2 regions of the Novosphingobium kalidii genome follow, and region 1 is predicted to be linked to the other one. Evidence: riboswitches for the same ligand, from Rfam matches in the RefSeq annotation. Region 1 holds a riboswitch; the other holds the start of a gene.
The links. Region 1 has a riboswitch for cobalamin ahead of cobW (cobalamin biosynthesis protein CobW). Riboswitches for the same ligand answer to the same signal wherever they lie in the genome.
Positions count from the first base shown of each region.

Region 2: it holds a riboswitch for cobalamin, as region 1 does, so the genes downstream of both, ABVV53_RS02445 (hypothetical protein) here and cobW (cobalamin biosynthesis protein CobW) in region 1, are expected to answer to the same signal.

Region 1 is NZ_JBEWLY010000014.1:98,662-104,786, forward strand. It holds gene cobN (cobaltochelatase subunit CobN) at 1-3,251, opposite strand, end outside; gene cobW (cobalamin biosynthesis protein CobW) at 3,263-4,312, opposite strand; cobalamin riboswitch at 4,494-4,724, opposite strand; gene ABVV53_RS10310 (HoxN/HupN/NixA family nickel/cobalt transporter) at 4,797-5,834, opposite strand.
Region 2 is NZ_JBEWLY010000007.1:116,612-141,074, forward strand. It holds gene ABVV53_RS02420 (error-prone DNA polymerase) at 1-2,707, opposite strand, end outside; gene ABVV53_RS02425 (Y-family DNA polymerase) at 2,707-4,518, opposite strand; gene ABVV53_RS02430 (ImuA family protein) at 4,436-5,212, opposite strand; gene ABVV53_RS02435 (thiamine pyrophosphate-binding protein) at 5,394-7,178, opposite strand; gene cobO (cob(I)yrinic acid a,c-diamide adenosyltransferase) at 7,412-8,029, opposite strand; gene ABVV53_RS02445 (hypothetical protein) at 8,026-8,613, opposite strand; cobalamin riboswitch at 8,830-9,036, opposite strand; cobalamin riboswitch at 9,096-9,287, shown strand; gene ABVV53_RS02450 (TonB-dependent receptor plug domain-containing protein) at 9,483-11,405, shown strand; gene ABVV53_RS02455 (DUF1636 domain-containing protein) at 11,405-11,812, shown strand; gene cobT (nicotinate-nucleotide--dimethylbenzimidazole phosphoribosyltransferase) at 11,809-12,825, shown strand; gene ABVV53_RS02465 (histidine phosphatase family protein) at 12,822-13,382, shown strand; gene ABVV53_RS02470 (adenosylcobinamide-GDP ribazoletransferase) at 13,379-14,092, shown strand; gene ABVV53_RS02475 (threonine-phosphate decarboxylase) at 14,089-15,087, shown strand; gene cbiB (adenosylcobinamide-phosphate synthase CbiB) at 15,080-16,015, shown strand; gene ABVV53_RS02485 (cobyric acid synthase) at 16,003-17,463, shown strand; gene cobU (bifunctional adenosylcobinamide kinase/adenosylcobinamide-phosphate guanylyltransferase) at 17,460-17,966, shown strand; gene ABVV53_RS02495 (flagellar biosynthesis regulator FlaF) at 18,010-18,369, opposite strand; gene motA (flagellar motor stator protein MotA) at 18,545-19,426, shown strand; gene ABVV53_RS02505 (STAS domain-containing protein) at 19,404-19,724, shown strand; gene ABVV53_RS02510 (response regulator) at 19,721-20,086, shown strand; gene ABVV53_RS02515 (chemotaxis protein CheA) at 20,083-22,350, shown strand; gene ABVV53_RS02520 (chemotaxis protein CheW) at 22,347-22,838, shown strand; gene ABVV53_RS02525 (CheR family methyltransferase) at 22,835-23,707, shown strand; gene ABVV53_RS02530 (protein-glutamate methylesterase/protein-glutamine glutaminase) at 23,704-24,463, shown strand, end outside.

The DNA of each region.
Region 1 (6,125 bases):
AGGATCGAATTGCGGCGGGTCTGCCACAAGCCGGCGGCGTGGAGCGCGGCGAAGCACGCCTCCATCGCGGCCAGCGCGCCGGGGTTGGCGTGTTCGATGAACGCCCGGACCTCCGGACGGCCAAGCGTCGCATCGTGGTAAAGGTCGAACAGGTACGGCGGTACGCTACCGGATAAGTGCGCGAAGGCGCCCATGTGGTCCAGAGTCGCCGCCAGCTCGGCCGCGCCGCGAAAGCCGTGCCGCATCATGCCCGCCACCCAGCCCGGCTGCGCGGCGCGGGCTCGCACGACCCGGGCAATCTCCTCGGTCAGCGTGCGCGCGGTCGGGCGGACGGGATCGCGATGGTCGAGATGATAGAGCGAAGCGTTTCCGCCCGTAACACCTTGCGCGGCGGCGAAGCCCGCCTCGTGCGCGGCATAGTCGGCCGCCAGCAGCAAGTCTGTCTCGGGCAGATCCTGAAGGTGAACGAAGGCGTCCGCACCTGCCACGCGCAGCCGCAGGCCTGCCGGATCGGCGGTGCCGCCTGCTTCAGACGCAACGTCAAGCGCGTGGCTTGATGCGGCCAGCCAGGCTTCGCCGGCAGCGCGGCGGGCCTGATCGGTGTAGACTTCAGCCGCGTCGCCCATACCCAGCCCGTAGCTGCCAGGTGCCGGGCCATAGACGCGCGCAGCCACCTCTTTGCCGACAAAGGGGTTCCACTCGGCCGTCTCGTCGCGAGCCGCCAAGGCACGCACCGCTTGTCCGAACAGGACCGGCAGCGTCGGGAAAGCATCGCGGAACAGGCCCGAGACGCGCAAGGTGACGTCGATACGCGGATGGTCCAGCAGCGCCAGCGGCAGGATCTCGATCCCAGTTACGCGTTCGGACGCGTTGTCCCAGATCGGCTTTGCGCCCAGCAAGTGCAGCGCCATGGCGAACTCCTCGCCCGCAGTGCGCATCGTCGCGGAGCCCCAGAGATCGACCACCAGGCCGCGCGGATAATCGCCGTGGTCCTGCAAGTGCCGCCGGATCAGCTCCTCCGCCAAGGTCACGCCTTGCGCGTGCGCCGCGCGCGAGGGGACCGCGCGCGGGTCGATCGCATAGAGATTGCGCCCTGTCGGCAGCACATCGCTTCGCCCGCGAAACGGCGAGCCGGAGGGTCCGGGCGCCACGCGCCGCCCGTCCAATGCAGCCAACAAACCACTCCGCTCGGCCGCGCCGTGCTCTCCACGCCCGAACACGTGCAGGCCATCGCCGAACTGACTCTCCTTCACGTCGCACACGAAGCGATCGATGCGGGTAATCGCCTCGATCAGCGTGGTTGCGCCGTCGAGGCCCAGTTCGGCTTCCAGCCCCAGCGCCTGCGCCTCCTCGCGGATGGCCGTTTGCAACCGGTCGCGCCGGGCAGGATCCAGCCCTTCGGCATTGGAAAACTCGTCCAGCAACGCCTCGATTGAGGCAAGGCCTGCGCCACTCCTGGTAGGCGCGAGCGGGGGCGGCACATGGCCGAGAGTAACGGCGGCAACGCGGCGCTTGGCTTGGGCCGCCTCTCCGGGATCGTTGACGATGAAGGGATAGATCACCGGCAATGCGCCCACCAGAGCCTCGGGCCAGCAGGCGTCCGACAGGGCCACCGACTTGCCCGGCAGCCACTCGAGCGTGCCGTGTGCGCCGATGTGCACCAGCGCATCGGTGCCTTGCGTGCGCAGCCAGAGGTAGAACGCAACGTAAGCGTGACGGGGACAGCGGGTGACGTCGTGATAGTCGCCGTCGCGCGTGGCGCGCTCGCCGCGTTCCGGCTGCAAGGCGACCGAGACGTTGCCTATCTTCAGCGCGGCAAAATGAAAGGCACCGTCGTGAACGGCTTCATCCGCTTCGGGATCGCCCCAAGCGTCGGCAAGATCGTTCCGCAAAGCCTCGGGCAGTCTCGCAAGGGCTTCGCGATACTCGGTCAGGGACCAGTGCAGATGCTCTTGCTGGAGCCGGGCGACCAGGTTCGGTTCGGTGCGCGTCGTGTAACCCGCCTCGGCAAGGTCGGCCAGGATCGCTTCGGCGGAGGCAAGCGCATCCAGCCCGACGGCATGGGCCATCTGATGCGCCTTGCCAGGGTAGGTCGAGAGAACGAGCGCCACTCGCCGCTCGCCCGCAGACATCCGGGCGAGCGCAATCCAACGGCCGATCCGCGCGGCGACCGCTCCGATCCGCTGGATGTCCGCGCGGTGGACAGTGCGAGCGAACTCCAGTGCCGGATCGCGCGCACCTGCCTCCTTGAAGCTGACGACGCCGGCGAAGATGCGCCCATCGATCTCGGGCAGAACCACGTGCATGGCCAAGTCTGCTGGGGAAAGCCCGCGCGATGCCGCCGCCCAAGCAGGCTGCCCGGAGGTCGCCAGCGCCAGCTGAAACACCGGCACGTCGGCCCCGTCGAGCGGAGTGTCGCCTTGCTCCCTTCGCGCCGAAAAGGCCGTGGCATTGACGATCGCCGCCGGACGCAAGGTTCGCACCCAGCGATCGACCTGATCGCGCACCTGCGGCGCCTTCAGCGACGTGACGAACAGCGACAGCGTGGCAAAGCCCTGTCGCTCTAATTCGCCGGTAAGGGCGGCAAATGGATCCAGGTCGTGCGCGGTCAGGTACGAGCGGTAAAACACGATCAGCACTAGAGGCTTGGCACGATCGCGCGTCTTGGCGCTTGGATCGACAAGGCCAAGCTTAGGATCCCATCCGCCGGTCTCCGGCAGCGGTGCTGCCGCGGTGGGATTGGAGGCTTCGACCAGGCCCACCTCGCCCGCCAAGGCCACCAGCGCTGCACCCGCTGCCTCGGCACCACCCACGTCGCACAGCCGCGCAAGTTGCCGCAGTACCGGGACAGCAATCGTTGAGGCATCGTCCAACCGCGTGTCCGGCGATCCGTCAGCCGGCAGGACGGCCAACGCGATCCCGCGCGAACGGGCCAGCGCCGCAACTTGGGCCAACCCATAGCTCCAGTACGGCGTGCCGCCGATCAGCCGGATCAGAATCGCCTTTGCGCCTACCAGCGTCTGCTCGACATAGGTGTCGACCGACAGCGGGTGCGCCAGCGCCGCCAGATTCGCCAGCCGCAAGGTCGGAAAGCCGGATTCCGCCTCGCACGCCCGGTGCCACGCCGCCGCGAACGCCCCCAGGTCGCTGTCGGAGAACGACAGCACCACGAGGTCCGCGGGCGCTTGCCCGAGGTCCTGCGGGACGGCGGTTTCCTCCATCCCGTGGGTTTCGCGGAAGATGACGTGCATCGCGGAAAGGCTTAGCCGAGCAAAGCCGCGCGGATGGCTGCGGTATCGACCCGCCCCTGCTCCGCGATTGCGACGAGCGTGGTTTCGCGCGGCTCGCTGGGCCGCCAGGGACGGTCGTACTGGTGACGCACCCGTGCGCCGACCGCCTGCACCAGCAGACGCATAGGCTTGCCCGTGACTGCGACGTAGCCTTTCACCCGCAGGATCTGATAATCGCGAGCCAGCGCTTCGATCCTTGCGACGAGATCGGCGGGATCGGCGATCTCACCCAACCCGATGACGGTGCTGTCGAAATCATCGTGCTCGTGATCGTCCTCGCCGTCGTGGTGTGATGGGCGGGCGGCAATGTCGTCCTCCGCGGCAGCCCCCAGGCCCAGGATGACGCGCGGGTCTACCACGCCTTCGGTCAGCTCGATCACCGGCACGGGGCGAGGCGCTTCGGCGGCAATCACGGCGCGTGCGGCGGCAACGCCGTCGGGTCCGGCAAGGTCGACCTTTGTCAGCAGCACCATGTCGGCGCAGGCGAGCTGGTCCTCGAACACCTCGGACAGCGGAGTCTCGTGATCGACGCTGGGATCGGCAGCCCGCTGGGCATCCAGCGCGGCGACGTCCGGCGCGAAGCGACCGGCGGCGACGGCCTCGGCATCGGCCAGCGCCAGCACACCATCCACGGTGATCTTGCTGCGGATCGCCGGCCAGTCGAACGCCTTGAGCAAGGGCTTGGGCAGCGCCAGCCCGGAGGTCTCGATCAAGATGTGGTCGGGGCGCGGATCGAGGGCGAGCAGCCGCTCAACCGTGGGGATGAAATCATCGGCGACAGTGCAGCAGATGCACCCGTTGGCCAGCTCTACGATGTTCTCGGCAGGACAGTCCGGAATGGCGCAGGACTGCAGGATGTCGCCATCGACACCGAGCGTGCCGAATTCGTTGACTACCACCGCCAGGCGGCGCCCCCCGGCATTGCGGATCAGATGGCTGATGAGCGTCGTCTTGCCCGCCCCCAAAAAGCCGGTGACGATGGTGACGGGCACCTTGGACAGATTGGCGGACAGATCAGGCACACATGAACTCCCACGCGCCGGAGCGACAACGGCGGGGCTTGCCGGTCAAAAGACCGGTCGGCGCGCGACGACGGGCGGGCGCGACAAGCACCCGTAACCGCGCGGCCGTGCAGCCCCAGCCACACAGCTTCGTCGCTCAGACGGAGAGTTACCGTGCCATGACCATCCCCTGGATCAGGCAAGAGCGACCGGTGCGCCGGCAGGTCTCCTGGCTCACGGGTCACAGCTTGATGCACGCCTTCCCAGACTTCGCCTGCACGGCGGGGCCCAGTGGCTGCTCCCGCATTCAGGAGCGATGTGCATCGTGCTATCCGCTTACAGTTGCAGGGACAGCCGCGGAATTGGGAGCAAGCCCCCTCACCGCATTCCCGATTAAGCCCCTTGCGAGGGCACCGGCGCGATCATCGAAACGCTGTTTTACCGGCGTTTCGATGATCGCCCTAACTCAAAGCGGTAGCCAAGCCAATCGCTCTTGTCGTCTCCATCAGGCGGCTGGCGTAACCTCGATCTCGTCGAACCGTTTCCAGCGATAAATCGCGAAGCTTGCCAGCCAGCACAGCACGAACAGTCCGATAATGGCAAAGCCAAGGCTGTTGAAGTGCTCGCCCAGTTCCGCGGCGATGCGCCATGGCGCGCCAGTGAGGCCTAACTTGTCGCCGATCAGCGCCAGCGCCTCGATCCCGCCGATGACGATGGCCACCATGGCGGAGATCAGGGTGATGGTGATATTGTAATACAACTTGCGGATCGGCTTGACGAAAGCCCACTCGTAAGCGCCCAGCATCACCACGCCGTCGGCGGTGTCGACCAGCGCCATGCCAACCGCGAACAGCGCGGGCAGCACCAGGATTGTGCCGATCGACAGCCCGCTCGCCGCCTGGCTGGCTGACATGCCCAGGATCGCCACTTCCGTCGCGGTGTCGAAGCCCAGCCCGAACAGGAAGCCGAGCGGGGCCATGTGCCAGCTCTTGTTAACGAGGCGGAACATCGGCCGGAACAGCCGCGATAGAAGGCCGCGGGATCCTAGCAGGATGTCCAGATCATCCTCGACATAGGAGCCGCCCGCACGAACGTGCGCGAAGGTGCGCCAGACCGAGCGCAGGATCACCAGGTTCATGGCGGCGATGGCAAACAGGAACAGCGCCGAGATCATGGTCGCGATCACGCCGCCCACCTCCTTGAACGCACCGAACCGCGCCAAGGCATTGGCCGTCAGCGCGATCGCGACGGAGGCGATGGCGATGATCGCCGAATGCCCCACCGCGAACCAGAAGCCGACCGCGATGGGCCGCTGCCCGTCCTGCATCAGCTTGCGGGTCACATTGTCGATCGCCGCTATGTGGTCGGCATCGACGGCATGGCGCAAGCCCAGACCCCAAGCCAGCAAGGCGGTCCCCAGCATCAGCGGCTGCCCATGGAACAGGCTGTAGGCCCAGACCCAAACCGCCAAGTTGGCGCAGATCAGCACCACAAGCAGAACGCCGACACGTCTCCTGAGGAACGATGAGCCCGATAAGATCATGGTTGGCTCCTCCCGCGAAAAGAGGCGAGAAGGTTCCTCTTGGCGGGCTTGTGTGAGCCCCGCGCGCCATCTTGCGCGCAGGCGAGGCTCGGCAGCAGAAATGCGGCGCAAGTGCCGCCAGTCACGATAGACTTAAACATGAAAGTTCCCCGGGCGTCTTCACGACAAGGCCGGGGCGTCCGCGCGAACGGTCGGCACGCGCGACAGCCGACGCCAAAGGCGACCGACGCACGTCACCGATGCGGCCCCAGCCGCACGTTCGTCGCTCAGACGGAGTTCACCGTGCCGCGG
Region 2 (24,463 bases), on a different contig from region 1:
CGCGTCCGGCGCCCATCGCCTGGAGCGCCACGGCTGGCTCCAGGCCCTCGGGCAAGAAACCGCCCTCACGCGCATCGGCTGCTGCGAAGAGGGGGAGCGGCGCTTCGCCCAAACCCTTCACCTTCCAGAGGCCCTGGCGGCGATCCTCGGCAATGCAGTGGAAGGCATCGGCCTCGGCCAGCCGCTCGATGGCGGCACGCGGGACGCCCGCGCGGCGCCAGACTTCCTCGACGCTGTCGTAAGTACCCGGCCCGCGTGCGGCGACGATCGTCGCACCATGGATATTGGCCAGGCCGCGAACCTGCCGCAAGCCAAGGCGCACCGCCCTGTAGCGGCCCCGGCCGGGTTCCAGAGTGCAGTCCCAGTGACTGTGGTTTACCGAGACGGGCCGCACCTCCACGCCATGGTCGCGTGCATCGCGGACGACTTGTGCGGGGGCGTAGAAGCCCATGGGCTGCGCATTGAGCAGGGCCGCGCAGAAGACGTCGGGATGGTGATACTTCATCCAGCAGGAGGCGTAAGCGATCTTGGCGAACGATGCGGCGTGGCTTTCGGGGAAGCCGTAGCTTCCAAAACCCTCGATCTGCTTGAACGTCCGTTCGGCGAAATCCCCAGGGTATCCGCGCGAGACCATCCCGCCCACCAGCTTGTCGTAGAAGTGGCTGACTCCGCCCGTGAGCTTGAACGTGGCCATCGCGCGGCGAAGCTGGTCAGCCTCTTGCGCCGTGAACCCGGCCCCAACGATGGCGACTTTCATGGCCTGCTCCTGAAAAAGCGGCACGCCCAGCGTCTTTCCCAGGACATCGCGGAGTTCGGGACGGGGATATTCGGCCTTCTCCTTGCCTTCGCGGCGGCGAAGATACGGGTGGACCATATCGCCCTGGATCGGTCCGGGGCGCACGATCGCGATCTGGATGACGAGATCGTAGAACTCCTTGGGCTTCATGCGCGGCAGCATCGACATCTGCGCGCGAGACTCGATCTGGAAAGTGCCCAGCGTGTCGGCCTTCTGGATCATGGCGTAGACTTCGGGATCATCGTGCTGAAGATCCGCCATCGTCACCTTGATGCCCTCTTTCTGCTCCAGCAAGTTGAAGGCGCGGTTCATGCAGCCCAGCATGCCGAGGCCCAGGACATCGACTTTCATGAACTTGAGCGCGTCGATATCGTCCTTGTCCCACTCGATGATCTGACGGTCCTCCATGCGGGCCGGCTCGATCGGGACGAGATCGTCGAGCCGGTCCTGCGTGAGCACGAAGCCGCCGGGATGCTGGGACAAATGCCTGGGCGTGCCGATGAGCTGGCGAGCCAGTTCCAGCGTCAGCTTCAGCCGATGGTCTTCGGCATTGAGGTTGAGGCTTTCGATCTGCTCTTGCGGGATGCCGTCCATGCTCCAGCCCCAGACGAGGCCGGTCAGCATCTTGGTGAGGTCACGCGGGAGGCCCAAGGCCTTGCCGACTTCGGCGACGGCTCCGCGCGTGCGATAACGGGTGACGACGGCGGTTAGCGCCGAGCGGTCGCGTCCGTACGTCTCGTAGATCCACTGGATGATGTCCTCGCGTCGCTCATGCTCGAAATCGACGTCGATGTCGGGCGGCTCCTTGCGCTCTCCCGAAACGAAGCGCTCGAACAGCAGCTGGTGGTGGATGGGATCAATCGAAGTGATGCCGAGCAGATAGCAGACGCAGCTGTTCGCCGCCGATCCGCGCCCCTGGCACAGGATGCCACGGCGGCGGCTCTCGGCGACGATGGAATGGACGGTCAGGAAATAGGGGGCGTAGCCCAGCTGGTCGATCAGTCCGAGCTCATGGTCGATCTGTTGGCGATACGAAGCCGGTACGCCACCAGGAAATTTCGCCGCTGCCGCGTCTTGGGTGAGCGTGGCCAGCGCCTCTTGCGCGGTTCGGCCTTCCATCACCTCCTCGTAAGGGTACTGGTACTGGATCTCGCCCAGATCGAAGGTGCAGGCACGCGCAATCTCAGCGCTGGCTTCCACGGCATCGGGAAAGGCGGCGAAGCGGCGCTCCATTTCCTCCGGAGACTTCAGATCGCGGTCCATGAACCGCTCGCGCCGGAATCCCAGCTCGTCGATCGTGCACTTCTCGCGGATGGCGCTGACCACATCCTGCAGCGGTCGCCGATCAGGGCTGTGATAGAGTACGTCGCCTGTCGCGACGCTGCCTATGCCGGTCTTGCGGGCCAGGCCGTTTAGCCGGTGCAGGCGCTCGGCATCGTCGGGACGGCGCCGCAGCGAGAGCGCGCAATATCCCCGCACGCCGAACACATCGTGGATATCGCGCAGATGCGTGGCCGTGGCCTCATCGGGCATGTCCGGCACGAGGATGCCGACCATGTCTTCGGAATGAGCGGCGACATCGGCCCAGTCCAGAACGCACCGGCCCTTGCCGCCGCGCGCCTTGCCGATCGAGAGCAGGCGCGTAAGCCGCGACCAGGCGGCGCGGTTGGAAGGATAGAGCAGCAGCACGCGCCCGTCGGTCAGGCACACACGCGTGCCGGCGATCATCCGGCACCCCGTGGCCTTCTGCCCCTCCCATCCGCGCACGATACCGGCGACAGAGTTCCAGTCCGCCAGACCGAGCGCCTTGTGCCCGAGCAGCGCTGCCGCTGCGAACAGCTCTTCAGGCGACGATGCGCCGCGCAGGAAGGAGAAGTGGCTGGTGACTTGCAGCTCGACATAAGTCGCCATCAGCCGAACACCCCGTGCATGTACCAGCTGAGATCCCCGGTGGACGGTTCGACGCCATCCCCCCGGCGGAACAGCCAGAAGCGTAACCCCCCTTCCGCCTCGACTCGGAAGTAGTCCCGCACCGCCCACATCTCGCGAGCGTTGCGCCACCACTCGCCATGCACGCGCTCCGGGCCGTCGCCGGCGACGACGCGGTAGTCGCACCGGCGCCAGGTGAAACGGCGGGGCGGATGGTCGGGCAGCAGCGCCACCACGTTGGAGAGCGTCTCGGGCCGTTTCAGCAAGCGCACCGGCCGCTTCCAGGCGGGCCATCCCTGGGGGACGATAAGCGGCGGCACCCGCATCATCGCGCGTTCCGGCACATCGCTTTGGCGCGATGACATGCGGAAGAGGGCGGAAGCGCCAGCGCGGGTGCCGAGTTGATCGATCAGCGGCGCAATGTCGCGCATCTTGCTGGAGGTCTCGATCAGCACGCCCGCCGCCTGTGCGCCCAGCGGTTCGTGGTGCGGAACCGTGAGGTGCATCGCCTCGATCCCCATCCCGGGATCGAGTTCGGCCATCTTTAGGGCAAACATGCGCTTCAGGTGCCGGTCGTCGCGCGTCGCGCGAGAAGCCCCTACGCCCAGGCGCTGAGCCTCTCCGTCGACGCGATCTGCAGTCAGCAGGACGGTGCGCGCACCCAGGCCGCGCGTGCGCAGGTGCGCCACGAGATCATCGACGAGATCGCCAATCACGTGCGCGATGCTCTCAGGCGTGCCGATGGGTTCGAGCAAGCGGCGCGTCACCCGTGGGGCATCGGTGGGCACGACGGGAATGATCGGCTCGGCAAGGCTCCCCCGCGCCTGGTCGAGCCGTTCGACAGTCCGCAGGCCCAACCGGCGCGCGAGCGGTCCGCGTGGCATGGAATAGAGATCGGCGACCCGCTCCAGCCCGAACCTTGCGGCCGCGACAAGCGCCTCCGGTTCGAGACGAAGCGCGGCGAGCGGGAGGTCGGCGATGGCCTGGGCTTCCTCGCCGACACCGAGGAGAGTGACGGCCTTGCCGCTGAAGCGGGCGAGTGCATGCGCCGTGCCCAGGGTGCCCGCGACCGCGATGCAGGCGGTGAAACCAAGCCGTCTCAGGAACGCGAGCAAGCGGCGGCAGAAGCGCTCCTCGCCGCCGAACAGATGTGTCGTGCCGGTGAGATCGAACCACAGGCCGTCTGGACCCGAGACGCAGGCGGTTGGCGTCCAGTGGCGAGCTGCGTGGAGCGCGAGGCGGTCCAGAAAGGCCTGGTCCGCATCGGGTTCGGCATCGCAAACCCTGAGGCTAGCGACGAGCGCGCGTGCATGAGCGGCCGCCATGCCGGGACGAAGGCCCAGCTCCAGGGCAAGGGGGCAAGCGGCAGTGATCACATCGCGCTGGCTGATGCGCGTGATGAGGACAGTCGGACGGTCCCATAGCGCAGACCTTGTCGGCAACGCAGCGACTGCGGTGGCCTTGCCATCGTCGGCAGGCATGGCCTTGAAGGGATGCTCGGCATGTTCGCTGCGGCGGCCCATCTCGCGCATGGTCGGCCGCTGGTGTGCCGGCAAGGCATCGAGGTCCGACTGGGACGGCCTGCGACCAAGCGCTTCGTCGCGGGCCCAACGCGCGCCCGGACGCCAGCCTCCGCCTCTCGGAACCGAGCAGGCACCGGGATCGTCGTCAATGGGCGGCGGGAAGCGCGGCTCGGGCGCCAGGCGTACTTCAGGCGGCGTGGCTGGCCGCTCGTTCCTGCGCAGCCGTTCGATCGACAGCTGCGGCAGGAAGAGCGAGGCGACCCTGTGCATCGCACGCCTCCAGTTCGAGAGTGAAGGATTGGCCGTTGCGCTGGCGCACCAGCTCGACCTGCCAGCGGGGCCGCCCGACACCGGGCCAAGGCAGATGCTCGGAGGCGAGGCAGCCGATCCGCCAGCGTGTCATCGCCGAGGAGGGCGTGCTGAGCGGGCAGCGCTCGCGCGATCGGTGGCGCCGATAGAGCAGCATCGGCGTCTGGCCATCGGAAGCTGCGAGTTGCAGGCGGCGGGTCGCGGTCATGTCAGCCGATTTCACTTCGGCAACCACGCAGGCGAGCGATCCATCGCGCAGTGCGTCTTCGGCGAGAGCAAGGACTTCGGCGTCCTTGCGGCCCTGACCGTAGAGAACTTTGTCAGGGCCGAGGCCGACTTGCTCCAGACCCGGCGCATAGAGGTCGAACGTGGTCGCGGTCCACAACACGGTGCAGCCCGGCTGCTCGCTCAATCTGGCAGCTATTCCTGCTACGAACAGAGTTGCGGCGGCATCATCGTTGAGGCTGGCTGACGCCGCCGCCACCTCATGCAGCCCACCTGTATCAAGGCCATGGTCGGCAAGCTTCTCGTCGATCTCGGGCAGACCGAAGCCGAGGGCAGGGCCGCGCTCAGCCTGTGTGGCCGACAGCTCGGCGCGCAGGACGGAAAGCATCTCGGCCGGAGACCGGGGCAGGGCAGATGATTGGACAGGCACAGATCAGAATCGACTCACTTGTTCCCTTTATGTTCCAATGAATTGGGTTGCGCGTCAAGCGTGTGCCGGGGGTGAGGTGCGCCAACCCACAGGCAAATTTGCCTCATCGGAAAAACGAAAGGGGAGGAGCACCGACTGGCGCTCCTCCCCTTCCATGCTTCCAAGCGATGGAAACGCTAACTCAATATCCGCTGCTGTTCTCAGTCGAGCCGCCGCCGGATGAGGCCGCAGGTGCTGCACCGGGCACGCCGAGGAAGTCGCCTTCTTCGCCGAACCAGTTGCGGAACTCCAGGAAGCCCGGAATTCCCTTGAAGGTGCTGTTCGCTTCCCGATCGACTTCCACGTGGATCACGGCCGGCTTGCCGGAAGCGAGCGCGCGCTCGATGGCAGGCGCGATCTCCTCAAGCTTGGTGACGTATTCGCCATGCGCGCCGAAGCTTGCGGCCGTAAGGTCGAGGCGAACTTCGTTCCCCCAGCGGGCTTCAGGCGTGGATGTATTCTCACCCAGGTTCGCCTTGTAGGACGCAGCCTCGATGCCCCACGCATGGTCGACCGCGACGATGCAGAGGAGCGGCAAGTTCTTGCGCACCGCGGTTTCCAGCTCCGAGATGTGGAACAGGAAGGCGGAGTCGCCCGTCAACAATGCGACCCGGCGCTTGTCCCCGACCGCGAGCTGCGCGCCCAGAGCCATGGGCAGACCGTTTCCGATTGCGCCCCAGTTGGAGCTCCACATGGAATCGCGCGGGGTCCACTGCAGAAGAGCGGAGAACCACATGCTCGCCGCGCCGCCATCACGCACCAGGATCGTGTCCTCCGGCAACGCTTTCGTGGCCTCGATCGCGAGGCGCCCGGTGTGGATGGGCTGCGAGGTTGTCGGCACCGTATCCATAAGCGCCTGCTTGACGTCGTCACGGGTCTTCTTCCACTCGGCCAGCTTCGCAGCGGGTTCGCGCTTCAGGTCGCCCAAAGCATCGTTGAGTTGTGGCATGATGTCGCGCAGATCGCCGACCAGCGGCACATCGATGGGCCGGTTGACGCCGATGGCGGTGGCGTCACGCTCGACATAGATCCACTTGCGGTTCTGGTTGCCTTCCTTCCAGGCATGACCACGGCCATAGTTGAGCGCCTCGCCCAACTCGGTGCCGATTGCCAGCACCACGTCGGAGTTCGAGGCAATCTGCGCCCCTGCCTCCGAGCTGTAGGCAAAGGTGCGGTCGTCCATGCCGGGCAGGACTGCCTCTACAGCGTTGGACTGGAGAATCGGGCAGTTCAGCTTTGCTGCCAGCTCTGTCGCGATCGCATGCGCGCGGCTGACGAAAACGCCCTGCCCGTAGAGCAGGACCGGGTTCTTCGCGTCCTTCAGCAGTGCGACCGCTTCGGCAACCGACACATCATCCGCACGCTGGCGCACCAGGCGATAGCGATTGGGGGTGAGGACGGGAGAACCGTCGAACTTGGCCTGCATTACGCCGAGCGGCAGTTCGACGTAGGTGGGTCCGGGCACGCCGGTCAGGGCCTTGCGGAATGCTTCCTGCACGATCTCGTCGGTCTGGCCGGGATACTCGATAACGCCTGTGTATTTCACCGCGTTCTCGAACAGCGGCGGCTGGCTCATGTACTGCATCTTGCCGCGGCGGACGCGCTGTTCGTAGAAGCGCTGGCGCTGCGCCATGAGGAAGATCGCGGGGACGTTCTCCTTGAGCAGGAAATTGGCGCCTGCCGCGATGTTGCCGACGCCAGGGCCTTTGTTGACGCACAGCACGGGGATCTTGCCCGTCATCCGGTAGTAACCGTCGGCTGTGAGAGCCATGGCTTCCTCGTGGTGCGGTGAAACGACCCGCATGCCGCGCTTTTCGGCTTCGACGAACAGTCCGAAAAAGCTCGGGTCCGGTATGCCGAACAGCGTATCGACCCCTTCTGCCTGGAAAAGATCGAGCAGGCGTTCATACATTGTTTGTGTCGTCATATCGGGCCCATTGCTGAAGTGCGCAGAAGCAGGTCCGCGCGAGTGATCGAAACGCTGTGCCTGATAAGCGCATCCAGCCGCGAACGACAACCCGTCGTTCATTCCTGATCGAGCGCCCTGGCGGTATTCGAGAAAGAATCGAAAAGAGACGCCGCGTGATTCCCGCTTTTGCTAAAGTGAAGCAGTGTTATCCTTGTCTCCGCATCTTTGCTGACTCCGACAGGATGTGAGGCTTACAAGTCGATACCGATTTGTGCGCGCACGCCGGCACGAAAGGCGTGTTTCTCATCGCGGATGGTACTGACGGTATCGGCAAGCGCGATCAGTTCGTCATGCGCTGCTCTGCCCGTGATGACGACGTGCTGCATGGGCGGCCGATCGCGGATCGGCGGCAGCACTTCATCCAGCGAGAGATACCGATAGTTGATGAGGTACGTCAGCTCATCAAGAACCACTAACGAGACCTCCGGGTCGGCAAGAGCGAGCTTGGCCTTCTCCCACCCGGCTTGCGCCATAGCGATATCGCGCCGGCGATTCTGCGTCTCCCAGGTGAAGCCTTCGCCGCAGTTCTCCCAGCTTACGCCGGGCTGGCGAGCAAGAAAGGCGCGTTCACCCACATCTTCCTTGCTCTTGATGAACTGAAACACCGCCGCCGTGCGCCCGTAGCCTAGCGAGCGCGCGACCATGCCGAAGGCGCTCGAAGACTTGCCTTTCCCGTTCCCGGTGAGGACCAGCACCAAGCCCTTGTCGACTTTGGCGGCGGCGATGCGAGCATCGACGACAGCCTTGTGCTTGCGGCTGCGTTCCTCGTGTCTGCGTTCCTCTTGAGTGAGGTCTGCCTCCTCGCTCACTTTGCAGCCCCGTCGCGCAAACCCGGACGAGCGGTGATGAGCGCGGCATAGAGCACGGCGGCAACGCCTGACCAGAGCAAGGTCGCCAGCAAAGTGCCGGGGAAGTAGCGCTGAATCCGGGGCAGGAACTCGGCAATGGTCGGATCCGGGTAGCGGCCGCCGAGGAAGTAGAACCCGCCGCTGGAGAAGAGATTGGAGACGAATGCGGAGATTACCAGCAGCGCGGCCGCGGCGAAAAGTGCGGAGAGCCGCTCACCCAAGCGCTCGGCCACGAAGCGACCCGCGAACCACATCACTCCGTAGGCGGGAAGCAGCATCCAGTATGCGGGCGTGAAGCAGAAGCCGGAGCCGCCGAGAACGTAGATCTTCACGACATCTATGGCGAAGCCGAGGGCAAACAGCCCCGCGAAGGCCATTGGACGCCGCACGAAGTATCCAAGCACGAAGAAGCTCGCGAGGCTGGTGTCGGGCAGATGCACCACATGGCTGAGCGAGTGCGTGCGGGTGATGAGCATGACGGCGGCGAGCGTGGCGAATGTCGCCAGCTCGAAGCGCGGCGACTGCAAGGAAAGACGACGGTCCATAGAGGGTCTCCGGTCAGGGCTGTGGAAGAGCGCGCCCGCAGCTGGCGCGCGATCACGTGAAGGAAGCAAGGCAAAGCGACAGCTGCCGTCTCTAGCAGGTCAGCGTTTGGACATAACGTACGGCTCCCCTTCGACGCGACACACGAATGTCGTCCGCCAAGGGTCTTGCCCGCATTGTGCGAGCCCCTCGTTCGCTCGGTTCATCCCGCCCGCGCGAAGGAACGACGGCATCAGGCCGGTTTCCTGACTTCCGGATCAAACACGCTGGTCGCCGCCTTCTCGGGAGTAAGCCTCCCAATGGCATCGTGGCGATGCGCTCACCGGTCACAGTTGCGGGAGCAGTGCTGGTCTCCAGCGGACAACGCCGCCAGCCCCAGACTTCCCGATTAAGCCCCTTCGGGCACCCGATACGCGAGCCGCGATAAGCCATGTCTCGGCGAGCGGCAAGCTTCAGCCACTTGCATGCAGCGTATGTCCGGGATAGGGGCCGCGCCGCGACAGGTTCCCTGCGAAGGGATCAAAAGGGAACTCGGGTGAAAGCCCCGGGCTGCCCCTGCAACTGTAAGCGGTGAGCCATCCGGCCATTTCGCCATTGGGACTTCCCAGTTCTGAGAAGGCGGCCGGAACGGTGCTGACCCGCAAGCCAGGAGACCTACCTGACGCAGTCGTTCTTCATCCGGGCAGGGTGCACCGGGTGTTCGAGGGCCCTCGCCACAAGCAGGGTCGCCCCTCGTGCAACGACAGCACTGCCTTGCCGGGAAACCGCGCAAGGGGCGTCATGTCGTGCCCTGCGTACGGGGCAAGCGCGCACGTTCCCTTGCGACGGTCGACCGGCAGGTTCGACGCCGTTTGCTGGAAGGGACTTCATCTTGCCTCGTATCACTTCTCTGGCCGCTGTTCCGGTCATCACGCTGCTTCTCTCCGCTCCCGCTTACGCCGACGAGGCGCCGGATCAGAGCATCGTCGTCAGCGCCTTCCGCGCTCCCGTCTCCCAGGAACGCAACTCCTCCAGCGTCACTGTCCTTGACGAAGAGGCTATCATTGAGGAGCAGCCGATCGCTGTCTCCGACATTCTCCTGCGCACGCCCGGCATCAGCCTTTCACGCAACGGCGGCTACGGCGCTGTTACATCGTTGCGGATTCGCGGCGCCGACGCCGGGCAGACCGTCATGGTGATCGATGGCATGCGCTTGTCCGATCCCTCATCCACCGCTGGCGGATATGGCTTCTCGAACCTGATGCTCGACGACATCGAGCGCATAGAAATCCTGCGCGGCCCGCAGTCGATCCTGTGGGGTAGCGATGCGATCGGAGGCGTGGTCCACGTCACCACACGCCGGCCCGAGAAGCCGCTTGAAGGCAGCATTGCACTCGAAGGAGGAAGCAACGAAACCGTTTCTGCTCGCGCAGGTATCGGCGGCACGAGCGAGGCTATCGACTGGCGCCTGGCAGGCTCCACCTTCACCACTGACGGGATTTCTACGCGCGCCAACGGCACCGAGGACGACGGCTATTCCCGCCAGGCTGCAAGCGGTACGGTGACGGTGCGGCTGGCAGAGGGTGTCTCGCTCGATGTGCGGGGCTACTGGGCCGAAGCTCGCAACGACTTCGATGACTTCAGCGGCGATAGCAGTGCCTATGGTGTGACCGAGGAATGGTCTGGCTACGCAGGCCTCAACTTTGCACTGCTCGGCGGCAAACTGGTGAACCGGCTCGCAGTGCTCCAGACCGAGACGGACCGCGAGAACTACGATCCATCACGCCGCGTCCGTCAGATCACCTTCGATGCGCAGGGCAGAGTCCGGCGGTTCGAATACCAGGGTACTTACCGCGCCTCCGAGGCGCTGGGCGTTGTTTTCGGAGCCGAGCGCGAGGAGCAGCGCATGACCACGGCTTCGCCATCGAACACTCTTGCGCCTTATACGCTGGTCCCGAGCGAGGCCGACACCGACAGTCTCTATGGGCAGGTCCGGCTTACGCCGGTTGCCGGTCTCACACTGAATGCAGGCGCGCGCTACGATCACCAGTCGCGCTTTGGCGACAACACGGTGCTCAGCGCCGGCGCTGTCTACACTCCCAACGACGGCGCCACAATTCTGCGCGCCAGTTACGACGAAGGCTACAAGGCGCCTTCGCTTTACCAGCTCTTCAGCGCCTATGGTGTCGCCGATCTGGGACCTGAGAAGGCGAAGGGCTGGGAAGTCGGCCTTGAGCATCGCTTTGGGGAGATCTTTGAAGCCTCGGCGACCTGGTTCCAGCGCGATACCGACAACCTCATTGACTTTGCGTATTGCCCGACCACTGGCGCCCAGCCGCCGATCTGCTTCATCCCGGGCACCGCTACGAGCCGTTTCGGGTACTACGCCAACATCAAGGAGAGCCGCGCTCGCGGGCTCGAACTGGCCGGCTCGGCTCGCTGGAACGTGCTCTTCGTGGAGGGCAACTACAGCTGGATCAAGGCTGAGGACCGCAGCGATGACAGCGCCTTCTATGGCCGCCAGCTCGCCCGTGTGCCGCGCCATCTCGCCAACCTGGAGGGCGGCGTGGAACTTCCCTCCGGTCTGCGGGCCAGCGTGGCGGCGCGCTATTCGGGCGAAAGCTTCAACAACGCCAGCAGCGCCGAAGTGCTCGACGACTACTGGCTTGTCGACTTGCGGGCGCAGTGGCGCGTGAGCGAAGCGCTGATCTTGCAGGTACGCGTCGAGAACGTTGCGGACGAGGATTACCAGACGGCAAGCGATTATTCCTCCCTCGGCCGCACGGTCTACCTTGGGCTGAGGAGCCGCTTCTAATGCTTCAACCCGTAGAGCCTGGGCCAGCGGTCGTGGTCTGTTCAACGTGCCGAGCCTCCGCCGAAGCGCGCGAGGATGAAGGGGGACGGCGCGGAGGCGCGCTGCTCGCTGAAGCCATGCGCGCGGTGCAAGAGGAGACGCCAGAGCTGGCCGGGGTGGCCGTGCAGGAAATGCCGTGCCTGTTCGCCTGCCAGCGGTATTGCACCGTCCACATCCGGGCGTCGGGTAAGGTCGGATACGTCCTGGGTGACTTCACGCCCGACCGAGAAGCCGCCCGCGCTATCCTCACATATGCCACCCGGCACGCGGCCAGCGAGGAAGGCGTGGTGCGTTATGCGGAGTGGCCGGACGGCGTGAAAGGCCATTTCATCGTGCGCACCCCGCCCGAGGGGCACCTTTGCACATGATCGCGTTTGCAGACGCTCGCGCTTTCCTGGCTGCACTCGACGGTCTGCCGTCTCCCTCGGCTGCTGCCACGGCAGCCGCAAAGGAGCGACAGGCAGAGTTGACCAAGCCCGGCGGCTCGCTTGGCCAGCTTGAGGACCTCGCGATCTTCATGGCGGGATGGCAGGATACGCCCCGCCCACGCGTGGATCGGGTTAAGGCTGTGGTCTTCGCTGGCAATCATGGCGTTGCCGCCAGAGGCGTGAGTGCCTTTCCGGTGGAGGTGACCGCTCAGATGGTCGCGAACTTCGCTGCCGGGGGAGCGGCCATCAATGTGCTCGCCCGCACATGCGGTGCGGAGTTGTCGGTCGTCCCGCTCGACCTCGATCGCCCCACCGGCGACATCGCGCAGGAGCCGGCGATGACAGAGGCGGAATGCCTTGCCGCTTTGAACGCGGGTGCTGGGGTGGTCACTTCGGACACGCAACTGTTGCTGGTGGGCGAGATGGGCATAGGCAACACCACGCCAGCGGCAGCCATCTGCGCCGCGGCGTTTGAAGGGAATGCCGGGCAATGGTGCGGCCGCGGCAGCGGGGTGGATAGCGCCGGTCTTGCGCGCAAGATCGATGCGGTGGAGCAAGCGCTGGCGCTTCACCGGGCGGACTGCCGCGATCCCTTCGAAACTCTGCGCCGGCTCGGCGGCCGGGAGATCGCGGCCATGGCCGGAGCCATGCTAGCGGCACGGTTGCTGCGCCTGCCGGTTCTGCTGGATGGTTTCATCGCCTGCGCGGCCATCGCTCCGCTGGTGGCGAGGCAACCTGAGTTCACTTCGCACTGCATCGCCGCGCATTGCTCCGCCGAGGGCGCTCACCGGCTTCTGCTGGAGCGCTTTGAACTGGAGCCGCTGCTGGATCTCGGATTGCGACTGGGCGAGGGAAGCGGCGCTGCACTGGCGGTCCCGCTCGTGCGCGCAGCCCTTGCCACTCACAACGAAATGGCCACCTTCGCCGAGGCTGCCGTCACGAGCGGCGGGTGAGCGCGCGCATTGTCCACCTGCTGCGGCATGGGCCGCCGCTGCACTCCGGGCTTCTGCTCGGCCATACCGACATGCCGGCTCTCAACTCTGATTGCCCCCAGATGAGAGCGCGGGTGGAACACCTCCGGATTGATCAGGTGGTCGCGTCAGATCTCACGCGCGCGGCGGAGCAAGCGAAGATACTAGCGGACCACTTTCAGGTGCCGCTCACCCTGGACGCGAACTGGCGGGAGCTTTCTTTCGGGGCGTGGGACGGTTTGGCGGCGCAAACCATAAATCAAGCCGCTCTCACAGCATTTTGGGACGATCCCGATGCAGCGCCACCTTCGCAAGGAGAGCGCTGGTCGGACCTGCGGACCCGAGTCTCCGTTGCGCTTGATGCTTTGGCTACAGACACTCTCGTGGTGGCTCACGGGGGCGCCATGCGTGCTGCGGTGTCGGTGCTGACAGGGCTCGACCATCGCGGGGTCTGGGCCATCGATCTTCCGTACCGGGGGCTGCTTAGCCTCTGCATCTGGAAAGACGGCTCCGGCCAGGTCACGGGCCTCAGGACATGAAGCCGCTCGTTCTGGCGATCCAGTTCATGACGAGGCTGCCGCTCCCCAATATCGCAGCCGAAGCGCGGCATATGGCGCTTGCCATCCGCTGGTTTCCTGTTGCCGGGCTGCTTGTCGGCCTGTGCATTGCCGGGGCCGCCTGGGTGGGGCTGCAACGGGACCCTTGGGCTGGTTCGCTGCTGGCCTTGCTCGCCTGGACCGGCATCACCGGCGCGCTCCACCTGGATGGCTTGGGAGACATCGCCGATGCCGCCGGTGCCGCGCATGCGGACAGTAGCCGCATCTCCAGTGTGCTGGCAGACCCGCACATCGGCAGCTTCGGAGTGACGGCCATTGCCTTGCAGCTTGTGGCCAAGCTGATCCTCCTGCGCCTTGCGCTTGACATGCCCACGTTCGGCGCTCTTGTCGCGGTGCCGGTGCTCGCACGAGTGGGACCGCTGTTCTGGACGCTGACACTGCCTCCCCTCCATCAGGGGATCGGCAGTACGTTTGGAGCCGGCGCGACCTGGAAAGCCTTTGCCGTGTGGCTGCTTGCGTTCTCGACAGCGGCCTGGTTCCTGGGACCGGCGCTCCTCGCTGCGCTGCCTGCCATCGCTTTGTGGAGCTTGTGGCTGCACCGCTGCATTGGCGGGATCTCAGGAGACGGGCACGGCGCCGGCATTGAACTCGTCGAGACCATCACGCTGGCCACAGTGGTGTTCCTGCGATGAGCGAGCCTCTCCCGTTCCATGGTGGCCGCATCAGCGATGCTTGCGCGAGGTTCGGTGGAAAGGCTGAGGACTGGCTGGACTTGTCGACCGGCATAAACCCGAATGCCTGGCCGCCGCCTGACTTTGCTTCGCCGGACTGGCGCGCCTTGCCCGATCCAGGCGAACTGGCGCGTCTGGAAAGCACGGCCGCCGCATACTTCGGAACCGATCCTTCTCTGTGCCTGGCGGTGCCGGGAAGCGAAGCGGGCCTTCGAGCGGTCGCTCGTATCCTGCGCCTGCCTGCCCGCCACTTACCGCTGACGTATAGCACGCACAAACAGGCGTTTGCGCACGCGGAGCCGATCACCGGAATAGAGGGCGCCGGCCGCTCGCCCTCGGTACTGGTGCTCGCCAATCCGAACAATCCGGACGGGGCTCTGATACCCCGCGAGGTGCTGCTTGCCGCGCTGGAGAAGCAGGAGCGGTATAGTGGCTGGCTGATCGTGGACGAAGCCTTCGTCGATTGCGCGCCCGAGTGGAGCGTCGCCGACTGCGTTACCGAGAACCGGCGCCTGATCGTCACGCGCTCGTTCGGAAAGTTCTTCGGCTTGGCAGGCGTGCGGCTTGGCTTCGTCCTTGCTCCCTCCGATGTGCTGGCACAGCTACGGCAGATGCAGGGGGAGTGGCCGGTCTGCGCGGCTGCGCTGAGTTTCGGGACTCGCGCCTACGCGGACTCCGACTGGATCGCTCGAACACGCGCCGCCTTGCCTGCCGCCGCAGCGCAACTGGATGAAGTGCTTGTGCGCCATGGATTGGCGCGGCGCGGAGGGAGCCCCTTGTTCAGGCTCGTAGAGGCATCGCGGGCGGCGCAGGTTTTCACCGCACTTGCCAATCTGCGCATTCTGACTCGCCCGTTCGCCGACCATCCGCAACTGCTGCGCTTCGGTCTGCCGAGGGATGTCGAGGATCTGGCGAGGCTGGACACAGCACTCGGCCAGACGGACGGCCATGGCTGAGCCGGTTGCTCTCGCAGCTTTGGCGCTCGATGCCGCACTGGGCTGGCCCATGCGGCTGTATCGCGTCGTGGGGCATCCGGTCGGCGCATTTGCCCGTATCATCGTCGGTTGTGAGCGACGCTGGAACTTGCCCGGTGCGCCACAACGCCGGCGGCGGTTCCTGGGCCTGATGACCTTGCTGCTGCTGATCCTGACCGCCGCAGGCCCGGCGGCACTGGCTGAATGGACCATCCGCACCTTCGCCGGATCGTGGGCTTGGCTGTTCGTGGCCATCTTGGCGTGGCCGGCGCTGGCGCAGCGCAGCTTGCTCGATCACTATCGTCCCATAGAGGCTGCCTTGTCGAACGGCGACTTACCCGCAGCCCGCAGCGCTGTGGGCATGATCGTCGGTCGCGATACAGCAGCCTTGGACGAACCGGCCATCGCGCGTGCTGCCATCGAGAGCCTGGCAGAGAGTTTCTGCGACGGCGTGATCGCACCGCTGTTCTGGCTGCTCGTGCTGGGATTGCCGGGAGCCTGGGCCTACAAGGCGATCAACACCGCCGACAGTCTTATCGGCCATCCCGAAGAGTCCTTGCGCGCTTTCGGCTGGGCCAGTGCCCGCTGCGACGATGTGGTCAACCTGATTCCGGCTCGGATTTCCGGAGTGCTGATCTGCCTTGCCGGAGCGGGCGGTTGGCGCGTGCTCCGTCGCGACCACGCCAAGCACGCGTCGCCTAACGCTGGCTGGCCTGAAGCCGCGATGGCTGGCGCCCTGGACGTGCGTCTCGCCGGCCCGCTGCGCTATGACGGCATGCTCGCCGCAAAGCCATGGATCGGGGGAGGGGGCGAGGCGGATATCGCAGCCATGCGCAAGGCGCGGGCGATTTTTGTGCGGGCCTGCGCATTGGCATGGGTCTTGTCCGGGAGTGTGCAATGGCTGCTTTGATGCTGCAGGGGACCGGTTCCGACGTCGGCAAGTCGGTGCTGGTGGCGGGGCTGTGCCGCGCGCTCGCCAATCGTGGCTTGCGGGTGCTGCCGTTCAAGCCGCAGAACATGTCGAACAATGCCGCCGTAACCGTAGACGGAGGAGAAATCGGGCGCGCACAGGCGCTTCAGGCGATTGCCGCGCGGGCGCCGCTTCACACCGACATGAATCCGGTGCTGCTCAAGCCCCAGGCCGACCGCACTTCGCAGCTGATTGTCCATGGACAAGTGCGGGGTACTCTGGGATCCGCCAACTTCCGCGAGGCGAGACGCAACTTGCTTCCCGAAGTTCTGCAGAGCTGGGAGCGGCTGCGCCAACGCTGTGACGTGGTGGTGATCGAGGGCGCGGGATCGCCTGCCGAGATCAACTTGCGCGAAGGCGATATCGCCAACATGGGCTTCGCGCGGGCGGCTAACGTGCCCGTGGTGCTCGTCGGCGATATCGACCGCGGCGGCGTCATCGCCTCACTGGTCGGCACGCGCGGGGTCATCGATCCCGACGATGCAGCGATGATCGGAGGCTTCATTGTCAACAAGTTCCGGGGTGACCCCGCGCTGTTTGCTGACGGCTATGCAGCCATCGAAGACAGGACCGGCTGGCGCGGCTTCGGGCTCGTGCCCTGGCTCTCATCCGTTGCACGCTTGCCGAGCGAGGACGCAGTCGTCCTTGAAAGGGGAAGGCGCCGCGACACCGATCGTGTGCTCGTGGCATGCCCCATGCTTCCGCGCATCGCCAACTTCGACGATCTCGATCCCTTGAAAGTCGAACCTCGTGTCGAACTGGCGATGATCCCTCCCGGTACGCCTCTGCCGGCGGAGGCGGCGCTCATCGTCCTTCCGGGTTCGAAGGCCACGATCGCCGACATGAACTTCATGCGCGAACAGGGCTGGGATATCGATATCCTGGCGCACCGTCGGCGCGGGGGCATGATCCTGGGTATCTGCGCGGGGTACCAGATGCTCGGCCGCATGATCGCGGATCCCTTGGGCGTCGAGGGCCCGGTAAGCTGTACGACTGGGCTGGGGCTGCTGGATGCCGAAACCGTATTGGGCTCACGCAAGACGCTGACTCAGGTCGCTGGCGTCGCTTTCTCGCAGCAGTTCGAGGGTTACGAGATGCACATGGGTACCACCAGCGCCCCCCTCGGAGCGCAGCCGTTCGCGACGCTGGACGGCGATAGGCCGGATGGCATGATGTCCGCCGACGGCCTCGTAATGGGGACGTACTGCCACGGTTTGCTTGCCTCGGGCGATCTGCGGCGCGCTCTGCTCAGCCACATCGGTGTGCGAAGCAACGGCGCGGATCACGATGTTGTGGTCGAGGGGGCGCTGGAGGAATTGGCGCACGGACTTGAGCGCCATTTGGATATCGACGGTCTGGTCGCTCTTGCGATGGAGCAGCGCGGATGAGAACCCTGTTCGTCATCGGCGGAGCGCGATCGGGCAAAAGCCGCTATGCGCAAAGCCGGATCGAGGCCGTCCCCGGCGCCCTGGCTTTCATCGCCACCGCGCAAGAGCGCGATCCCGAGATGGCGCAGCGCATTGCCCATCACCGCGCAGACCGCGGTCCGCGCTGGATTGCCTACGAAGCGCCGCTGGATTTGCCGGAGGCTATCCATCTTGCGCAAACGCAAGCCGACGCAATCCTGGTCGATTGCCTGACACTGTGGCTGTCCAACCTGATGTTGGTCGATCGCGATCTTGATGCGGCCGCAGCCGCACTGGAGCGAGAGGTGCTGCAGTGCCGCGTGCCGCTGGCTCTGGTCACGAACGAAGTCGGCCAGGGAATAGTGCCCACCAATGCGCTTGCCCGGCGATTCCGCGATGAAGCGGGTCGCCTTAATCAGCGCATGGCTGCAGCGGCCAGCGAAGCTGTGCTGGTGACGGCGGGGCTCGCCCTTCGACTGAAGTAGGAGGTTCCGCTCTTTAGCTTAAGCGCAACCTTGCCCCGAAGGGTCAGGCCGCCATCTGCTCCGGAGCGAGACCCTCAAGAAGCGTACGGTTGACGCCGATCAACTCGTCGATCGGCTCACGTCCCGTCACCACGTCCGTCGTAAAGCGGTCAACCCACAGGGACAGGGAGATGATACCGGCGCGCACCGTTTCGGGCAGTTCGTTGCCGGGCGCTCCGCACGCGCTCGAGAAGATGCTCCACATTTCACGATTGCGGTGGAGTGCCGGCATCAGGGCGGCGCCTGAAAGACCGGCATCTCGGGCGGCGATCATCTCACCGGTGATCTGGCTAACCAGGCGGAATTCGGTATTTCGCGGCGATTCCGCGATCGTTTTCACACGCTGGTAGGCAGAAAGAGACATATCGTAGCTCCTGTCGTTTCACCTATTTTAGACGGAAATAGGTTGTTGCGGACAACGAGTGCGAATGCTCAGCCATGATGGGTGTCGAGAGGCACACGAAAAGCGCTCGACTTACGCCGGGCGTCCCGATTTCATCCTATAACCTGAACTATCCCGATCAGGGGCTGGACAGGTTATGATCAACGGTATCGGTTTTCTAATTATTCTGGGCTGCGTCTTCGGCAGCTTCATCGTCGCAGGCGGCAAGGTGGACATCATCCTGCATGCCCTGCCGCACGAGATGGTGGCGATTGGCGGTGCGGCTATTGGCGCCTTCATCGTCGGCAACTCTCTTGCGACGGTGAAGAAGGCTGCCGCAGGTATCAAGCGGTCTTTCAAAGGCGGGCGCTGGAAGGATAGCGACTATCGCGATCTTCTGACCCTGCTGTTCGCGCTGCTCTCCACCTTCAAGAAGGGCGGAGCCACCGTGATCGAGCCGCACCTTGACCGGCCGGAGGAGAGCCCGATCTTCTCGCGCTATCCTCGTCTGCTCGCGGATCATCACCTGATCGAGTTCATCTCTGACTACCTCAGGATGATGACGGTCAATTTCGAGGACCCGCATCAGCTTGATGCCGCTATGGAAGCGGACATCGAAAAGCACCACCACGAGGAGCTTGCGCCGCAGCATGCGTTACAGGTCATGGCGGACGGCTTGCCGGCAATCGGTATCGTTGCCGCCGTGCTTGGCGTCATCAAGACGATGGGCTCGATCGATCAGCCGACCGAAGTCCTCGGCGCGATGATCGGTGGCGCACTCGTCGGTACGTTCCTGGGCGTTCTCCTCTCCTACTGTGTGGTGGGACCGCTCGCCTCGAAGCTGCTCGGCATTGTCGAAGACGACAGCAAGCCTTTCAGCATCGTGAAGACCGCCATCGTTGCATATGCGCAGGGCACGCCCGTTCAGGTTGCGATCGAGATCGCCCGACGCATGACGCCCACCGTCTATGCCCCTTCATTCCAACAACTCGAGACTGCACTCGACGAGGCCAAAGATGAACTCCTCGCTGCCAACTAATCTGTCAGAAGACCGCTCACTGAGCCTTCCCGCATGTGGCAACACCGTTGCCGCAGAGGACCTGAAGGTCCGGCTGGTCCTCGCTGCCGACCTCGATGACGAGATCCGCATCGATGCGTCCCAGGTGGAGAGTGTCGGCCAATGCGTGCTGCAGCTCCTCGTCGCAGCACGCGCCGAAGCCGACGACAAGGCGCTTGAATTCGAAATCACCAACCCCAGCGCGGCTTTCGTAGAGCGCGTCAGCGGGTGTGGCTTGGCAGAGACGCTGGGCCTGGAAATTGGAAAGGACCACCCGTGAGCAAGCTCATTCTAACGGTCGACGACTCGGCCAGCATGCGCATGTTGCTGAAAGCGTCGCTGACAGCCCAGGGCTTCACGATCGAGAGCGCCAATGATGGCGTGCACGGTCTGGAGCGGATGCACGAGGTCAAGCCCGATCTCCTCATCACGGACATCAACATGCCCAAGATGGACGGCTTTGAACTTATCGAAGCGGTTCGTGCGGTCGCAGAGTTCCGCGGAACGCCCATCCTGGTTCTCTCGACGGAGTTTTCGGAGGACAAGAAGGCGCGTGCCCGTAACGCTGGAGCAACCGGCTGGATCACCAAGCCGTTCGATGCCACCAAGCTGGGGACGGCGATCCGCCGGGTTTGCCCGTGAGCGACGAACTCGACGAAATCCAGGCAATCTTCTTCGAAGAATGCGTGGAAGGTCTCGCCGCCGCGGAAGCGGGGCTGTCGGACATGGCCAACGGCGATACGTCAGCTGAGACGATCGCTGGAGTCTTCCGCGCTGTCCACTCGATCAAGGGCGGATCGGGGGCGTTCGGCCACGCCGCTCTGCTCGCTTTCTCGCACCGCTTCGAAAACGTGCTCGATGAAGTTCGCGCCGGTCGCATCGCGGCGAGCGCGGGTGTCGTAAAGGAGATGCTAAGCGCGTTCGACATCCTGTCGGACCACGTCACGGCGGCGCAGGAGCAGTCGGCTCCCCCGGCCGACGATGCCATGCTGGCGAAGCTGGACGAGATTCTCGCCACCATGGGTGCATGTGTCGACGGCGGGGCTGCTCCAGCTGCTGCCGCAGCAGCGCCCGCGCCGGAGCCGTCACCGGTTTCCGCTCCTGCGCCGGAGGCAGACGCGGACGAGTTCGGCTTCACGCCCATCACCGCAGTGGTCGAGGAATTCGATCCTTTCGGCTTCGAGCCTGTGGCCGTCTCCCTCGACGACCTCGATGGCCCCGCTGACAGCCAGAGCGACTGGATGGTTCGCTTCGCCCCGTCGCGCGATGCGCTGAGCAATGGCGGTGAACCCCTTCTGATCGTGCGCGAACTGGAGCGTTTGGGCGGGCGCGTTGTCGATGTCGACAGCTCTGCGCTGCCGGCGCTGCGCGAACTCGATCCGGAAGCCAGCTACTTTGTCTGGTCCATCTCGGTTCCCGGCTCGATCGAGAAGAGCGAAATCGACGAATGCTTTGACTTCGTCGCGCCGGATTCCGTGGTTGAGATCAATCGCGCCGACGGGCCCGGCTCTCCTCCGCCTGGCAAAGAGCCAGTCGAGGCACAGGTCGATCTTCCCGTTGAGGCACCTGCGCCTGCTTCTGCTGAGCCAGCACCGACACCAACGGCAACGGCAACGGCAGCGCCAGCGCCATCACCGACGCTGACACTGGTGGAGAGCAAGCCGGTTGCGGCTCCAACGCCGGCGGCCCCAAAAGGCGAAAAGCCGACGGAACAGGGATCGCAGACGATCCGCGTTGAGCTTACCAAGCTCGACCAGCTCCTGAACCTCGTGGGCGAATTGGTTATACGCGGCTCCATCCTGGCTGATCGGCTTTCGCCGGCGGACCAGGAGCGCGTCGAGTTGCCGCAGCTCTCGCGTCTTACCCGCCAGATCCAGGACAGCGTGATGTCCTTGCGCGCGCAGCCCATCAAACAGGCGTTCAGCCGCGTGCCGCGCATGCTGCGAGAGCTTTCGAGCGAAACCGGCAAGCAGGTCATCCTGGACGTCGAGGGGGAGACCACCGAAGTCGACAAGAGCGTCATCGAGAAAATCGGTGATCCGCTCACCCACATGATCCGCAATGCCATCGATCACGGCATCGAGAAGCCCGACGAACGTATTGCACGCGGCAAGCCTGCTGAAGGTAGCTTGCGCCTTTCGGCCGAGCAGAAAGGTGCTCGGATCCTGGTGCGGGTGCGCGACGACGGACGTGGGATCGATCGTCAGCGAGTGCGCGGCAAAGCCGTTGAAAAGGGCATTATCGCAGCGGACGCTGTGCTCTCCGACGAGGAGATCGACCAGCTCATCTGCGCACCTGGCTTCTCAACCGCCGAGACGATCTCGAACATATCCGGACGCGGCGTCGGCATGGACGTGGTCCGTTCCAACGTGGAAGCGCTGGGCGGCCGGGTCGAGATCCAGTCCGTGCCCGGTGAGGGGACAACCTTCACGATGATCCTCCCGCTGACGCTGGCGATCCTCGACGGCATGGTCGTTCGCCTGGCCAATCAGCGCTTCGTGCTTCCTTTGGCAAGCGTGGTGGAATCAGTGCGGCCGGAACCTGGCCAAGTGAAGTCGGTCTCGCCGACGAGCGAGGTCATCGAACTGCGCGGCAACTACTTGCCTGTGAAGCGCCTCACCGACTTCTTCGGACTTGATAGCGTTGAGGTTCAAGAACCGGAGGACTCCCTGGTCATCGTCGTCGAAAGCGACGGCGGGCTGGTCGGGCTGATGGTCGACACAATAGATGACCGCCGCGAGGTCGTCATCAAGAGCCTTGACCAAAATCTTCATCCCATTCGCGGTATCGGCGGCGCCACCATTCTAGGTGACGGCTCGATCGCGCTGATCCTGGATGTCGATGCACTCGTTGCCACCCCCGCTCCATCAACCCCCAAGCACACTCTCAAAGGACTCGCAGCATGACTTCCTCCATCGAAAGCGACGAGCGGAAGATTGTCACCTTCTCGCTGAGCGAAAAGACCTTCGGCATCGACATGCGTGCATTGATCGAGATCCGCGAATGGGAAGAGCCAACCCCTCTCCCGCGCGTGCCCTCGTACATCAAGGGCGTGGCGAACCTGCGCGGCACGGTGATCCCGATCGTCGGGCTTGCAGAACGTCTCGGCTGGGAGCCTAGCGTGCCTCATGCACGCTCGTGCATCCTGGTGGTGAGCATCGGCGGAAAACAGGCCGGCTTCCTGGTCGACGAAGTCGCTGACATTGTTCCGATTAACGACAGCGAGATCAAGCCGGCACCGGAAATCGAAGTAGACGACAGCAATGTCATCGCCGGTCTGGTGCAGGTGGCTGCCCGCGCGCAGGAGAACCAGCCTGAGCAGGCCGGTGCCATGGTGCTGTTGCTCGATCTGGAAGCGCTGAGCGTCACCCGGCACATGGAACTGGCTGCGTGACAAACGCTGCCGCTCTCCCTCGTCCCTCTGCAGTAGCTGGCGAAGCGGAACTCGGCGCGGCCGAGTTCGCGAAGATCGTCGCTGTGATGCAGAGAGAGGCTCGCATTCACCTGACTGATGCGAAGCGGACGCTTGTCCATTCACGTCTTAGCCGGCGTCTGCGTGAGAACGGCATGACGACCTTCAGAGACTATGTAGCCCTGGTGGAGCGCGATCCCGTCGAGCGTAAGACGATGGTCATCGCGCTCACCACCAACCACACGCACTTTTTCCGCGAGTCTCATCACTTCGACCACTTCCGCAGCGCGCTGATGCCGCAGCTGAAGGAGCGGTCGAAAGGGCAGGGCGTGCGGATCTGGTCGGCGGGCTGCTCGTCGGGTGAGGAGGTCTATACGATCGCCATGTGCCTGCTGGGGCGCGACCGCACCGACGCGACCTGGCTCAGGAGCACGGACGTGCGCCTGCTGGCAACCGACATCGCCACTCCGGTGGTCCAGGCGGCGGAACGTGGGGTCTATGCAGCGGCGGCTCGGGATTCGATACCGGAGCCTTACCGTTCCACCTGGCTGCGCCCGCATGCCGACGGCTTCGAAATGGCGGCGGAAGCTAAGGCTCTGGTGACGGCGCGGACGCTTAACCTGTTCGAGACTTGGCCGATGCGTCAGCTTTACGATGCCATCTTCTGCCGCAACGTCATGATCTATTTCGATGATGACGCGAAGGCGGACCTTGAGGCGCGGCTGGTTGAGCGACTGGCGCCGGGTGGATTCCTTTACATCGGTCACTCGGAGCGGCTGATCGCTCCGGCCAAGCTGGGCATGAGCCCCGCCGGTCAGACCATTTATCAGAAGAACGGAGGAGCGCGATGACGAACCCTGTACGGGTCGTGGTCGTGGACGACAGCCCCAGCATGCGAATGGCTTTGAACCGGATCCTCTCGGCGGACCCGGAGATCGAAGTCATCGGCCTCGCGCCGGAGCCTCACGCGGCTCGCGCGATGATTAGGGAGCTCAATCCTGATGTCGTGACATTGGACGTCGAAATGCCGGGGATGGACGGGCTGTCTTTCCTGGAAAAGATCATGCGGCTTCGGCCCATGCCCGTGGTCATGTGCTCGACACTGACGGCGCGCGGAACCGAGGTCACCATCGAGGCGCTCCGTCTCGGTGCGGTGGACTGCATTGCGAAACCCAGCGGCAACTCGTTGGAACTAGCTCAAAATGCGGACCATTTGCGCAAGACGGTGAAGGCCGCCGCGCGTAGCCGGGTGGGTCAAAGCGGCTCGGCTGCGCCCACGCGCGCAGCGCCCGCAGGATCTTCCTTCCGGAACGTCGTGATCGCCATCGGTTCGTCGACAGGGGGCGTCGAGGCATTGTTCTCGCTCATCGCCAGCTTGCCTGCCGACTGCCCGCCGGTGCTGATCGTCCAGCACATGCCAGCCGGCTTCACGGCCGGGTTTGCTTCTCGCCTTGACGCGATCTGTGCGGTCAACGTCGTCGAAGCGGCGGACGGCATGCCGGTAGAGCGCGGAACCGCATATATTGCACCTGGGGGAGAGCAGCACATGTCGCTCAGCCCTGGTCAGGCGCGGATACGGCTTCGCTCCGGCGAGCCGGTGAGTGGAC